3 regions of the Bacillus sp. C-3-6 genome follow, and region 1 is predicted to be linked to each of the others. Evidence: a T-box and tRNA genes for the amino acid it is inferred to sense, from the RefSeq annotation. Region 1 holds a T-box; the other regions hold tRNA genes.
What was found. The T-box of region 1 lies ahead of metG (methionine--tRNA ligase). A T-box ahead of a tRNA ligase gene usually reads a tRNA of that ligase, here a tRNA-Met.
Positions count from the first base shown of each region.

Region 1 (4,594 bases):
AGCTAATTTTTTCCCTTCTCGGTTGAACTTATCTAATCCTTTTTGATCATGTGATAGCAAATATTCTTGTAAACCAGCAACTTGTGCTTGGAACCAATCGCCACGTTCTTTTAAAATCGTCGCTCTTTTCGATACATCATTTTTTAACGTTTCGATTTCACTTGCTTGATTCATGGCGAATGAAAGAATAACAATAAGAGCAATGCTAAATAAAGAAGAAATGCTTAAGAGTGTGAACAGTAGTTTTTTTCGAATACTAACATATTTCATCGTTACCCCTACCCTCATTTAAACTGTTTATTATGATTTATAGATATTTAAAACAAAATTAATAAAAACATTATTATGAAGTTATTAATCTGTTCAATAAAAATTATAGCAGATAATGGAAGGGGTCAGATTGGTATTAGAAAAAGTTCTTAAAATGTATACATTTGCATATCATAAAATTCATAAATAAATATTAGAAATGCTATTGAAATTTGAAATGACATCATGTATACTTCTAATTAGTTGATAACGATTATCAGTATCAACTAAAAACATTACTCTTCGTTATGTTGGTCATACCCCTTTTTGACGACGTAAGTCAGAGACGAAATGTTGAAATATCTTGTGTCCTATTCTACAGAATTATGGTAATCTCCAACCTCAACTTATATGCGTGAGCATGCAAAAAGGATCCTATCCGTGAAGGGATCCTTTTTTGCATGCTGTCGCAATTATTGTATATAGACCAGGGATACGTTCTTCGATTCCTTCTGGTGCAGTAGAAGGGAAGACCCATCTTTGATGAGATCCATGTTCTTCAACTAGTTTTTCAGTTTTAAAACGTTCTTCCGCAAGTGTTGTAATGATTTCTCCTAGCGTCCAGCGACGGATGGTTGTTTTAGGTAGCGATTCTTTCTGTGCTTCTGTAAGAAGGATGCTATAAGCAACATCATCTTCAATTAATTCTTCATCGAAATAATTTCCACTTGCTCGAAATGATGGATGGTCTACTCCTAATAGCTTTGTGTATATTGGATGGTAATCGCGAAGGATAAGTATCCCACCTGGCTTTAGTAGTTGAGAAATTTTTTTGAAAAGTGGTTTTAAATCTAGAAAGTAATGAAGTAGACCAAGCTCCAGTAATACGATATCAAATGATTTGGAGAGATTTACATCTAGTACATCAGAAACGATGTAATGAATAGAGACGTCTGCGGCGTCCGCAAGTTCATTTGCATATTTTGCATTACTTGCTGAAATATCAACAACTGTTACGTCAGAGCCTAAAAGGGCAAGTGCGACAGCTTTATTTCCTTTTGAGCCGAGTAAGTTAATAATACGTTTTCCTTTTGGAGATTGTATGTAAGGTAAATAATGTGCTACTTCGCGTGTGGGATCTTCCATAATTTTTTTTGCATAATCCTCTGGCGCCCCATGGCGATTCGTCCAAGCTTCATAAGCAGCTGTATTCCAGCTTTTTTCATTTATAGTGCTTAGTTGTTTTTGGTTCAATGTTATCACTCCTTTTGTGAACGTATAGGTATTCGGCGGGAGGATGGGATTTCCTTTTCGTTCTGAATAAAAGTTTGATTTTTCTGTGATTAAGTCGTACAATACTTGTTATACGTAAAAGCGTTGAAAAGGAAAAGTAGGATGAACACATTCTTTCCAGAGAGCTTCGGTAGCTGAGAAGAAGCAAGAATATTCATTTGAACAATGGCCTTTGAGCTTCGTCCTGAACTTATCAAATGATAATAGTAGGCGGCGACGAGAGTTGGTACTCGTTATCAAAACCACAGTATAAGAGCATATAGCTCCGTACTTGTTAAGGCTAATTATGTGAGTAATTGGCGAAATAAGGTGGTACCGCGACTGTTTATACAGCCCCGCCCTTATCTTTTTTAAGATAGGGGCGGGGCTTTTTATATTTTAAAGGAGGGATATAAGATGAGTATTTTTATTGGAGGCGCTTGGCCGTATGCAAATGGTTCGTTACACCTTGGCCATATTGCGAGTTTATTACCTGGAGATATTTTAGCGCGTTATTACAGGGCAAAAGGTGAGAATGTGCTGTATGTTTCAGGGAGTGACTGCAATGGAACACCGATTGCAATTAGAGCAAAACAAGAAGGTGTGACAGCAAAAGAAATTGCTAATAAGTATCATGAAGAATTTCAGCGATGTTTTCGTGATCTCGGTTTTACGTATGATTGCTATACACGTACCGATAGCGAGCATCATCATGAAACTGTTCAAAAAGTTTTTTTACGTTTATTAGAAGAAGGCTATATTTATAAAAAAACAGTGGAACAAGCGTATTGTGAAACGTGTACGCAGTTTTTACCGGATCGTTATGTAGAAGGAATATGTCCATATTGCCATGAAGCAGCAAGAGGAGATCAATGCGATGCTTGTTCTGCTATTTTAGATCCTCTTGATTTGTTAGAAAAGAAATGTAAGTTATGTGGTAGTACGCCATCTGTAGAGGAAACAGAGCATTTCTATTTTGCATTGCATACATTTCAGGAGCAAATTAAAAAAGTTGTAGAAATCGCAAAAGAAAAAGGAACATGGCGTGATAATGCAATTCAATTAACGGAAAGATATGTAAAGGAAGGGTTACAAGATAGGGCTGTATCAAGAGATTTACCAATCGGGGTATCAATTCCAGTGAAAGGGTATGAAGATAAAAAAATTTACGTATGGATTGAAGCAGTGGCAGGATATTATTCAGCGAGTAAACATTGGGCTGAAGAAACAGGAAAAGATGATCAAGAGTTTTGGAATAGCGATGCGCAAACATATTATGTACACGGCAAGGATAATATTCCATTTCACTCCGTCATTTGGCCAGCGGTATTACTTGGAATAGGGGAAGAAGCAATCCCGCGTCATATCGTTTCGAATGAATATTTAACAGTTGAAAAAAGAAAATTATCTACAAGTAAAAACTGGGCAGTATGGGTGCCTGACATATTAGAACGCTATGATCCAGATTCTATCCGTTACTTCTTAACAGTAAATGCACCAGAAAATCGTGACACTGATTTTTCATGGCGTGAATTTATTTACAGTCATAATAGTGAATTGTTAGGAGCATATGGAAACTTCGTGAACCGCACATTAAAGTTTATTGAAAAATATTATGATGGCACTGTACCAAAGGGGACTATTGATATAGAGCTGAAAGATAAAGTAGAAGGATTATATAAAAATGTAGGAGAGGCGATTGAGCAAACTAAATTTAAGGTGGCGTTAGAGACAATATTTGATGCAGTACGTTTTGCAAATAAATATTTTGATGAAAAGCAGCCTTGGAAACAAAGAGAAGATGATCCAGTTTCGTGTGAAGAAACGATTTATAACTGTGTGTATCTTATCGCTAATTTTGCAAATCTCCTTGAACCGTTTTTACCATTTTCAAGTGAAAGAGTTAGATGCACATTGTCGATTATTAAACGAAATTGGGAACCGCAAAATACGTTGCCAAGTAGAATTGATAGCGTGCAGCCACTATTTGAGCGAATCGATGTAAAACAAATTGAGCATGAGGTAGGGAAGCTATATGGAGCGGTAAAGTGAAATATAGAAAAAGACCTTTCAAGTAAATGAAAGGTCTTTTGTTATGCAGTATGATTCTCTTTCTTATCTTTCAAAAAGAAAAGTACGGCAAGGATTACAAGAATAATAGCTGCAATATCATACGTTATTTTAAATGTAGTATTAAAGTTTAAGTACTCTACGAAAGGAGTTTTCACTGCTCCTGCATATATAGAAACGGGAATGAGAAGTAAATCGTAAAATTTCTTTTCTTTCATATATCTTATTAGGAAGAAGATACACATAATAGCAAAAAATATGATGCTTAAAATAGTCATTTATACCTCCAGATAAATTTACTTATTTTAATTGCAGTTATATCTTTTATATAAATTCTGTACTTTTTCAAGCGCTATGCACGCGATTGTGTTTCCTTTCTTTCCTAGCCGTAAGCAGCTGAGGAGTGAAAATTCCAACCAATATAAAAATAATACCAATCCACTGCATGAATGTTACGACTTCATGTACAAGTGTAATAGAAGCGATAATAGCAGTTGGTAATTCAGCTGCACCTAATATTGTACCGAGTCCTGTTCCAACCTTTGGTACACCGATTGAAAAACAAATGACAGGTACAACAACGCCGAATAATCCGAGGAAGAAAGCATATTTCCATAGACCGGCTTGCAGGGCACCATCTGTTAAAAAGGTTGGTGGGAAGAATAGACATACGATAAGAGTCGCACTTGTTGTCATGAGAAAGCTTTTCGTATAAGGCGGAACATCTGTAGCAACGCGTCCGCTTGCAAAAACATAGAATGAAAAAGAGACTGCAGCTAATAGCCCAAAGATAATCCCTTTCGTAGAAAAACTTTGTCCGAGGCCTTCAAATACACCACCTGCAAACAATGTACCAGCAAATAAAATAAGGATAGATATGATCTTATCGCGGCTTGGAAATGTTCGATTTGCAATTGCTTCGATAATGACACCAATCCAAGTGAACTGAAAGAGTAGGACGACAGCGATAGATGCGGGTAGTTCTTCTACAGAAATAGCGTAG
Region 1 covers NZ_CM137247.1:4,768,055-4,772,648, reverse strand. Annotated here, with positions in the region: gene ACW0JX_RS24670 (methyl-accepting chemotaxis protein) at 1-270, opposite strand, end outside; gene ACW0JX_RS24665 (class I SAM-dependent methyltransferase) at 685-1,503, opposite strand; T-box leader at 1,618-1,888, shown strand; gene metG (methionine--tRNA ligase) at 1,939-3,573, shown strand; gene ACW0JX_RS24655 (hypothetical protein) at 3,615-3,869, opposite strand; gene ACW0JX_RS24650 (EamA family transporter) at 3,937-4,594, opposite strand, start outside.

Region 2 (4,594 bases), 140 kb from region 1:
AGGGGTTAGCGTAAGCGAAGCTCTGAACTGAAGCCCCAGTAAACGGCGGCCGTAACTATAACGGTCCTAAGGTAGCGAAATTCCTTGTCGGGTAAGTTCCGACCCGCACGAAAGGTGTAACGATTTGGGCACTGTCTCAACCAGAGACTCGGTGAAATTATAGTACCTGTGAAGATGCAGGTTACCCGCGACAGGACGGAAAGACCCCGTGGAGCTTTACTGTAGCCTGATATTGAATTTTGGTACAGTTTGTACAGGATAGGCGGGAGCCATTGAAACCGGAGCGCTAGCTTCGGTGGAGGCGCTGGTGGGATACCGCCCTGACTGTATTGAAATTCTAACCTACGGGTCTTATCGACCCGGGAGACAGTGTCAGGTGGGCAGTTTGACTGGGGCGGTCGCCTCCTAAAGTGTAACGGAGGCGCCCAAAGGTTCCCTCAGAATGGTTGGAAATCATTCGTAGAGTGCAAAGGCATAAGGGAGCTTGACTGCGAGACCTACAAGTCGAGCAGGGACGAAAGTCGGGCTTAGTGATCCGGTGGTTCCGCATGGAAGGGCCATCGCTCAACGGATAAAAGCTACCCCGGGGATAACAGGCTTATCTCCCCCAAGAGTCCACATCGACGGGGAGGTTTGGCACCTCGATGTCGGCTCATCGCATCCTGGGGCTGTAGTCGGTCCCAAGGGTTGGGCTGTTCGCCCATTAAAGCGGTACGCGAGCTGGGTTCAGAACGTCGTGAGACAGTTCGGTCCCTATCCGTCGTGGGCGTAGGAAATTTGAGAGGAGCTGTCCTTAGTACGAGAGGACCGGGATGGACGCACCGCTGGTGTACCAGTTGTTCTGCCAAGGGCATAGCTGGGTAGCTATGTGCGGAAGGGATAAGTGCTGAAAGCATCTAAGCATGAAGCCCCCCTCAAGATGAGATTTCCCATAGCGTAAGCTAGTAAGATCCCTGAAAGATGATCAGGTTGATAGGTTCGAGGTGGAAGCATGGTGACATGTGGAGCTGACGAATACTAATAGATCGAGGACTTAACCATATAATATGAAGCAATGTTATCTAGTTTTGAAAGAATATAAAAAACTTGTTGACTTTAGAAGTTAAATGAGTTACAATAATTCTTGTCTTAAATGAATACAGTCTGGTAATGATGGCAGAGAAGTCACACCCGTTCCCATACCGAACACGGAAGTTAAGCTCTCTAGCGCCGATGGTAGTTGGGACCTTGTCCCTGTGAGAGTAGGACGTTGCCAGGCAAATGGAGGATTAGCTCAGCTGGGAGAGCACCTGCCTTACAAGCAGGGGGTCGGCGGTTCGATCCCGTCATCCTCCACCATTTAGCCGACTTAGCTCAATTGGTAGAGCAACTGACTTGTAATCAGTAGGTTGGGGGTTCAAGTCCTCTAGTCGGCACCAGAAAATCATGGCGGTTGTGGCGAAGTGGTTAACGCACCGGATTGTGGCTCCGGCATTCGTGGGTTCGATTCCCATCAGTCGCCCCATTTTTTCTTAAAATATTAATATGCGGGTGTGGCGGAATTGGCAGACGCACTAGACTTAGGATCTAGCGCCTTTGGCGTGGGGGTTCGACTCCCTTCACCCGCACTTTTAATAAAATATCTCAAACATGTCTTGCGGAAGTAGTTCAGTGGTAGAATACAACCTTGCCAAGGTTGGGGTCGCGGGTTCGAATCCCGTCTTCCGCTCCAATTTTCAATATGACATGCCGGGGTGGCGGAACAGGCAGACGCACAGGACTTAAAATCCTGCGGTGGGTGACCACCGTGCGGGTTCGACCCCCGCCCTCGGCACCATATGCGCCCGTAGCTCAATTGGATAGAGCGTTTGACTACGGATCAAGAGGTTAGGGGTTCGACTCCTCTCGGGCGCGCTTTTATTAACGGGAAGTGGCTCAGCTTGGTAGAGCACCTGGTTTGGGACCAGGGGGTCGCAGGTTCAAATCCTGTCTTCCCGATATTCCCAAAAACATGGGGCCTTAGCTCAGCTGGGAGAGCGCCTGCCTTGCACGCAGGAGGTCAGCGGTTCGATCCCGCTAGGCTCCACTTATTTTAATATCATTTATGGCGGTGTAGCTCAGCTGGCTAGAGCGTACGGTTCATACCCGTGAGGTCGGGGGTTCGATCCCCTCCGCCGCTACCATAAAGGACCTTTAGCTCAGCTGGTTAGAGCAGACGGCTCATAACCGTCCGGTCGTAGGTTCGAGTCCTACAAGGTCCACCACTAAAGGTTTATATCTCGGAGGTATACCCAAGTTCGGCTGAAGGGATCGGTCTTGAAAACCGACAGGCGGCGAGAGTCGCGCGGGGGTTCGAATCCCTCTACCTCCTCCATTTTTTCTTAAATTACATATTATATCATCGCGGGGTGGAGCAGTACGGTAGCTCGTCGGGCTCATAACCCGAAGGTCGCAGGTTCAAATCCTGTCCCCGCAACCAAATGGTCCCGTGGTGTAGTGGTTAACATGCCTGCCTGTCACGCAGGAGATCGCCGGTTCGACCCCGGTCGGGACCGCCATTTTAATAAGGCTCGGTAGCTCAGTCGGTAGAGCAGAGGACTGAAAATCCTCGTGTCGGCGGTTCGATTCCGTCCCGAGCCACCATTTTGAAGTCGCAAGCCGGCTTAGCTCAATTGGTAGAGCAACTGACTTGTAATCAGTAGGTTGGGGGTTCAAGTCCTCTAGCCGGCACCACTTTCAAAATGAGCCATTAGCTCAGTTGGTAGAGCATCTGACTTTTAATCAGAGGGTCGAAGGTTCGAATCCTTCATGGCTCACCATTTTCAATTTAATGCGGGTGTAGTTTAGTGGTAAAACAAGAGCCTTCCAAGCTCTGGTCGAGAGTTCGATTCTCTTCACCCGCTTTTCAATTATGGGCCTATAGCTCAGCTGGTTAGAGCGCACGCCTGATAAGCGTGAGGTCGATGGTTCGAGTCCATTTAGGCCCACCATAATTGTTCCGCAGTAGCTCAGTGGTAGAGCTATCGGCTGTTAACCGATCGGTCGTAGGTTCGAGTCCTACCTGCGGAGCCATATTTATAGAGAAGTACCCAAGTGGCTCAAGGGGCTCCCCTGCTAAGGGAGTAGATCGCGAACGCGGTGCGAGGGTTCGAATCCCTTCTTCTCTGCCAGTAATTGGCCCGTTGGTCAAGTGGTTAAGACACCGCCCTTTCACGGCGGTAACACGGGTTCGAATCCCGTACGGGTCATACTAAAAGAGATAGCATAAACTGCTATCTCTTTTTTGTTGTGTATAGATATAGAAGAAGCTATGACAGATTATAAATAATAAGTTTAAAATAGGATTACCTTTTCTCATGCATAAGAAGAGATAATCCTATTTTTTGAACATGTTTTAACTCTCTATTGAATGTCCATCTTGTTTAATAACAGCATGATTATATGCGAAGTGAAGAGTTTTGTATCCTAAAAGTGCAATAGTGAAGGCAAGGCCTCCTGCTATAATAGCCACACTAAATCCTGCTCGAGCTCCAAAATTATCAATAACTAAACCAGCTATCGCTGATCCTAGGGAGACTCCAATTCCAAGTCCTGTAATTGCCCAAGTCATTCCTTCTGTTATTTTTGATTCAGGTACGATTCTTTCCACAAGCCCCATAGTAATAATCATAGTAGGAGCGACAGATAGTCCTGCAAAGAAGACAATAACTATTAGCCAAGCAATAGTATTTACGAAAAATAGTGGCAGCATTGTTATCATGGAAAGTGTGACTGCTATTAAAAAATGATTATAGGGTGGAGCATTGAGTTTAAGAGTACCGAAAATAAGGCCTGCCAGGCATGAACCGATTGCATAGACAGAAAGTACAAAGCTAGCAGCTACTGCGTTTCCTTGATGTTCAGCAAAAGCTACACTAACGACATCTATTGTGCCAAAGATAGTACCTATAGCAATGAGTGTGAATACTAGTACTCGCAAAGAACCAATTTTAAATACTGTTCCTTTGTTTGTAATGTCGCCAGGGTGTACAGGTGGTTCTGTGCTTTTTTGTAGGATGAATAGGCATACCCCAATTGTAAGAAAAACAGATGATAAAAGTGGCCCTGCTTCTGGGAAGAACATAACACTTAAACTGACAGATAATACAGGACCAATTATGAAGCAAATTTCGTCGACGACCGATTCAAAGGAAAATGCTGTATGCAATTTATGGGATCCACGGTATAGTTTAGTCCAACGTGCACGTACCATAGCTGACATATTTGGCATACAACCTGCACATAAGGCGGATAGAAATAGCGTCCAATAAGGAGCTTCATATTTCGTACATAGAAGTAAGAGGATCGTAAAGAAAACACTGATACCTGTAGTCGGAAGAAGTATGCGAGATTGCCCTAATTGATCGGCCATCCGAGAAATATGAGGAGCTAGTAAAGCAGATGATAATGTAAAGGTGGCTGCAACAGCTCCAGCAAGCCAATAGTCACCACGTAACTGAGATAACATTGTAACAATACCAATGCCCATCATTGATATGGGCATCCGAGCTATAAACCCTGCTAAAGAGAATCCTTTTGTACCAGGAGCACTGAAAATCTCACGGTAGGAATTAAA
Region 2 covers NZ_CM137247.1:4,632,590-4,637,183, reverse strand. Annotated here, with positions in the region: rRNA gene ACW0JX_RS23935 (23S ribosomal RNA) at 1-1,041, shown strand, start outside; rRNA gene rrf (5S ribosomal RNA) at 1,143-1,258, shown strand; tRNA gene ACW0JX_RS23925 (tRNA-Val) at 1,263-1,338, shown strand; tRNA gene ACW0JX_RS23920 (tRNA-Thr) at 1,343-1,418, shown strand; tRNA gene ACW0JX_RS23915 (tRNA-His) at 1,429-1,504, shown strand; tRNA gene ACW0JX_RS23910 (tRNA-Leu) at 1,527-1,607, shown strand; tRNA gene ACW0JX_RS23905 (tRNA-Gly) at 1,637-1,711, shown strand; tRNA gene ACW0JX_RS23900 (tRNA-Leu) at 1,728-1,816, shown strand; tRNA gene ACW0JX_RS23895 (tRNA-Arg) at 1,820-1,893, shown strand; tRNA gene ACW0JX_RS23890 (tRNA-Pro) at 1,904-1,977, shown strand; tRNA gene ACW0JX_RS23885 (tRNA-Ala) at 1,993-2,065, shown strand; tRNA gene ACW0JX_RS23880 (tRNA-Met) at 2,086-2,162, shown strand; tRNA gene ACW0JX_RS23875 (tRNA-Ile) at 2,167-2,243, shown strand; tRNA gene ACW0JX_RS23870 (tRNA-Ser) at 2,261-2,353, shown strand; tRNA gene ACW0JX_RS23865 (tRNA-Met) at 2,382-2,458, shown strand; tRNA gene ACW0JX_RS23860 (tRNA-Asp) at 2,462-2,537, shown strand; tRNA gene ACW0JX_RS23855 (tRNA-Phe) at 2,547-2,622, shown strand; tRNA gene ACW0JX_RS23850 (tRNA-Thr) at 2,637-2,712, shown strand; tRNA gene ACW0JX_RS23845 (tRNA-Lys) at 2,723-2,798, shown strand; tRNA gene ACW0JX_RS23840 (tRNA-Gly) at 2,812-2,882, shown strand; tRNA gene ACW0JX_RS23835 (tRNA-Ile) at 2,893-2,969, shown strand; tRNA gene ACW0JX_RS23830 (tRNA-Asn) at 2,977-3,051, shown strand; tRNA gene ACW0JX_RS23825 (tRNA-Ser) at 3,059-3,149, shown strand; tRNA gene ACW0JX_RS23820 (tRNA-Glu) at 3,156-3,227, shown strand; gene ACW0JX_RS23815 (MFS transporter) at 3,374-4,594, opposite strand, start outside.
Region 2: it encodes a tRNA-Met, which carries the amino acid that the T-box ahead of metG (methionine--tRNA ligase) is inferred to sense. The anticodon was not compared.

Region 3 (4,594 bases), 1.0 Mb from region 1:
ACGGTCCTAAGGTAGCGAAATTCCTTGTCGGGTAAGTTCCGACCCGCACGAAAGGTGTAACGATTTGGGCACTGTCTCAACCAGAGACTCGGTGAAATTATAGTACCTGTGAAGATGCAGGTTACCCGCGACAGGACGGAAAGACCCCGTGGAGCTTTACTGTAGCCTGATATTGAATTTTGGTACAGTTTGTACAGGATAGGCGGGAGCCATTGAAACCGGAGCGCTAGCTTCGGTGGAGGCGCTGGTGGGATACCGCCCTGACTGTATTGAAATTCTAACCTACGGGTCTTATCGACCCGGGAGACAGTGTCAGGTGGGCAGTTTGACTGGGGCGGTCGCCTCCTAAAGTGTAACGGAGGCGCCCAAAGGTTCCCTCAGAATGGTTGGAAATCATTCGTAGAGTGCAAAGGCATAAGGGAGCTTGACTGCGAGACCTACAAGTCGAGCAGGGACGAAAGTCGGGCTTAGTGATCCGGTGGTTCCGCATGGAAGGGCCATCGCTCAACGGATAAAAGCTACCCCGGGGATAACAGGCTTATCTCCCCCAAGAGTCCACATCGACGGGGAGGTTTGGCACCTCGATGTCGGCTCATCGCATCCTGGGGCTGTAGTCGGTCCCAAGGGTTGGGCTGTTCGCCCATTAAAGCGGTACGCGAGCTGGGTTCAGAACGTCGTGAGACAGTTCGGTCCCTATCCGTCGTGGGCGTAGGAAATTTGAGAGGAGCTGTCCTTAGTACGAGAGGACCGGGATGGACGCACCGCTGGTGTACCAGTTGTTCTGCCAAGGGCATAGCTGGGTAGCTATGTGCGGAAGGGATAAGTGCTGAAAGCATCTAAGCATGAAGCCCCCCTCAAGATGAGATTTCCCATAGCGTAAGCTAGTAAGATCCCTGAAAGATGATCAGGTTGATAGGTTCGAGGTGGAAGCATGGTGACATGTGGAGCTGACGAATACTAATAGATCGAGGACTTAACCATATAATATGTAGCAATGTTATCTAGTTTTGAGAGAACATAAAAAACTTGTTGACTTTTAAAGTAAATAAGTTATAATAATGATTGTCTCAAAAGAATAATGTCTGGTAATGATGGCAGAGAGGTCACACCCGTTCCCATACCGAACACGGAAGTTAAGCTCTCTAGCGCCGATGGTAGTTGGGACCTTGTCCCTGTGAGAGTAGGACGTTGCCAGGCAATATTATTCCGCAGTAGCTCAGCGGTAGAGCTATCGGCTGTTAACCGATCGGTCGTAGGTTCGATTCCTACCTGCGGAGCCATTGGAGAGCTGTCCGAGTTGGCCGAAGGAGCACGATTGGAAATCGTGTATACGTCACAAGCGTATCAAGGGTTCGAATCCCTTGCTCTCCGCCATAGGATTTATAATATTTGGCCCGTTGGTCAAGTGGTTAAGACACCGCCCTTTCACGGCGGTAACACGGGTTCGAATCCCGTACGGGTCACCACTTTGGAGGATTAGCTCAGCTGGGAGAGCACCTGCCTTACAAGCAGGGGGTCGGCGGTTCGATCCCGTCATCCTCCACCATATAAATTTTATATGAATAGTATTATCGCGGGGTGGAGCAGCACGGTAGCTCGTCGGGCTCATAACCCGAAGGTCGCAGGTTCAAATCCTGTCCCCGCAACCAAATGGTCCCGTGGTGTAGTGGTTAACATGCCTGCCTGTCACGCAGGAGATCGCCGGTTCGACCCCGGTCGGGACCGCCATTTTAATAAGGCTCGGTAGCTCAGTCGGTAGAGCAGAGGACTGAAAATCCTCGTGTCGGCGGTTCGATTCCGTCCCGAGCCACCATTTATTTCAATAAAATACGCCGGCTTAGCTCAATTGGTAGAGCAACTGACTTGTAATCAGTAGGTTGGGGGTTCAAGTCCTCTAGCCGGCACCATGTAAGTTTCGGAGGGGTAGCGAAGTGGCTAAACGCGGCGGACTGTAAATCCGCTCCTTCGGGTTCGGCAGTTCGAATCTGCCCCCCTCCACCATTTACATAGGGGCATAGTTTAAAGGTAGAACTGAGGTCTCCAAAACCTCCAGTGTGGGTTCGATTCCTACTGCCCCTGCCAAATATATTTACACAACATGGCGGTTGTGGCGAAGTGGTTAACGCACCGGATTGTGGCTCCGGCATTCGTGGGTTCGATTCCCATCAGTCGCCCCATTTTTATTTTAAAAATTACAAATAATTTAATTGATACTTACATATAATTAAGTAAGAATTCGATGGGCTATAGCCAAGCGGTAAGGCAACGGACTTTGACTCCGTCATGCGCTGGTTCGAATCCAGCTAGCCCAGCCATTTTTGCGGAAGTAGTTCAGTGGTAGAATACAACCTTGCCAAGGTTGGGGTCGCGGGTTCGAATCCCGTCTTCCGCTCCAATAAAATTTAATATGGCGGCATAGCCAAGTGGTAAGGCAGAGGTCTGCAAAACCTTTATCACCGGTTCAAATCCGGTTGCCGCCTTTTCTTTTGTGCCGATGTGGCGGAATTGGCAGACGCGCACGACTCAAAATCGTGTTCCTTCGGGAGTGTCGGTTCGACCCCGACCATCGGTATCATGAACGTCGTAAAAAAACTCTATACAATTAGTATAGAGTTTTTTTTGTTTTCTTTTCATTACATGACAAAATAAGCACAAAAAGTGTACGGTGAGTAAACTGCGAAACATTAAAAGGATAAAAACAAACATTCAATTTTATCCTTTTAATTGCGGTATTTAGAGAGAATTTCTCCACCCGGTGACATGAAGTTAAATCCGACACCACCAGTAGATATTAGTACATTATCAACGGTTAAGTTTGTAATTTCTAAAAACTTCTTTTTAAACTCTTCTCTGTTGTACTTATACATTGTTGAGTGGCACGCCCACATTTGCGTTGAAGTGCTTAACCAGTCCCCTAATTCCTTCAATTCAGGAAACGCCTCAAATTGGATTGGTTCATCTAATTTCATGAATCTTACTTGATAGATAGTTGGGTTTAACTTTTCTCCTATTCCTTTAAAAGCATGTGATTTTTTTTCATTTGAATGTGTCATAATTCTCCCTTCATCTTTTCTTTAAATTTTTTCCTATTTTTATTATACAACAGTAGAAAGTAACTATAGGAATATTATGGAAATCGGTATCAGCAATATAAAAAGACTCTAATAGAAATGTTAGAGTCTTTTTTGTTAAATTATATTATGTGATGCTAAAATTCGTAATAAACTTAGGAATTCATGTATAATATAACTTGTCGAAAGAACAAAATGATAGTGATTTATATTATGTCTGTAATATGAATCAAAAATGAACTTTTTATATTTCTTTTAAAAATGTGTTGAACACACATTATATTTCATATTAATATTTTTATGTAGATTTAAAACGAGAAAGAGAGTGGAAAGTATGGGCCGTAAATGGAACAATATTAAAGACAAAAAAGCATCAAAAGATGCAAATACAAGCCGTATATACGCGAAATTTGGACGTGAAATTTATGTGGCGGCAAAACAAGGCGAGCCAGATCCAGAATCAAACCAAGCGCTTAGAGTCGTATTAGAACGTGCGAAAACATACAATGTACCAAGAACAATTATTGATCGTGCAGTTGAAAAAGCAAAAGGCGGCTCAGAGGAAAATTATGACGAGCTTCGTTATGAAGGATTTGGACCAAATGGAGCTATGGTTATTGTAGATACACTTACAAATAACGTAAACCGTACTGCAGCAGATGTACGAGCTGCATTTAGCAAAAACAGTGGTAACATGGGTGTAAACGGTTCTGTAGCTTACATGTTTGATGCGACAGCTGTTATCGGCCTTGAAGGTAAAACATCAGATGAAGTTCTTGAAATTTTAATGGAAGCAGATGTAGATGCACGTGACATTCTAGAAGAAGAAGATGCTGTTATCGTGTATGCTGAACCAGATCAATTCCATTCAGTACAATCTGCACTTAAAGGTGCTGGTGTTGAAGAATTTACAGTTGCAGAATTAACAATGCTTGCACAAAGTGATGTTACACTTCCTGAAGATGCTCAAGTACAATTTGAGAAAATGGTTGATGCATTAGAAGATTTAGAAGATGTACAACAAGTTTACCACAACGTAGACTTAGGAGAGTAATACGATGAAAGCCCCTTTTCGTTTAACGAATAGGGGCTTTTTTTATGAAGTTAATTAAGGTGATGAATTATTAAAGGTATTTTGGTGTAGATAGGGAATATGCTTATAGGGATATATGAAATAACCATTATTTCTAGGAGGCTTAGTATGGAACATAAGACACCAAAGCATATAGTTGCCGTAGCAGGTTATTTAACAAATGAGAAAAATGAAGTGTTATTAACAAAGGTACACTGGCGAGCTGATACGTGGGAAATGCCAGGAGGACAGGTAGAAGAAGGAGAAGCACTCGATCAAGCTGTCTGTAGGGAAATAAAAGAGGAAACAGGGTTAACGGTGAAGCCTATCGGAATTACCGGGGTTTATTATAATGCCTCTATGCACATTCTAGCTGTTGTTTTTAAAGTAGCATATGTGAGTGGCGAAATAAAAATTCAACCTGAAGAAATACAAGAGGCTAAATTTGTTG
Region 3 covers NZ_CM137247.1:550,253-554,846, forward strand. Annotated here, with positions in the region: rRNA gene ACW0JX_RS02775 (23S ribosomal RNA) at 1-981, shown strand, start outside; rRNA gene rrf (5S ribosomal RNA) at 1,082-1,197, shown strand; tRNA gene ACW0JX_RS02785 (tRNA-Asn) at 1,206-1,280, shown strand; tRNA gene ACW0JX_RS02790 (tRNA-Ser) at 1,283-1,374, shown strand; tRNA gene ACW0JX_RS02795 (tRNA-Glu) at 1,392-1,466, shown strand; tRNA gene ACW0JX_RS02800 (tRNA-Val) at 1,471-1,546, shown strand; tRNA gene ACW0JX_RS02805 (tRNA-Met) at 1,573-1,649, shown strand; tRNA gene ACW0JX_RS02810 (tRNA-Asp) at 1,653-1,728, shown strand; tRNA gene ACW0JX_RS02815 (tRNA-Phe) at 1,738-1,813, shown strand; tRNA gene ACW0JX_RS02820 (tRNA-Thr) at 1,832-1,907, shown strand; tRNA gene ACW0JX_RS02825 (tRNA-Tyr) at 1,918-2,001, shown strand; tRNA gene ACW0JX_RS02830 (tRNA-Trp) at 2,009-2,082, shown strand; tRNA gene ACW0JX_RS02835 (tRNA-His) at 2,102-2,177, shown strand; tRNA gene ACW0JX_RS02840 (tRNA-Gln) at 2,241-2,315, shown strand; tRNA gene ACW0JX_RS02845 (tRNA-Gly) at 2,321-2,395, shown strand; tRNA gene ACW0JX_RS02850 (tRNA-Cys) at 2,410-2,480, shown strand; tRNA gene ACW0JX_RS02855 (tRNA-Leu) at 2,491-2,572, shown strand; partial or broken gene ACW0JX_RS02860 (DUF3884 family protein) at 2,734-3,053, opposite strand; gene ACW0JX_RS02865 (YebC/PmpR family DNA-binding transcriptional regulator) at 3,406-4,125, shown strand; partial or broken gene ACW0JX_RS02870 (NUDIX hydrolase) at 4,273-4,594, shown strand, end outside.
Region 3: it encodes a tRNA-Met, which carries the amino acid that the T-box ahead of metG (methionine--tRNA ligase) is inferred to sense. The anticodon was not compared.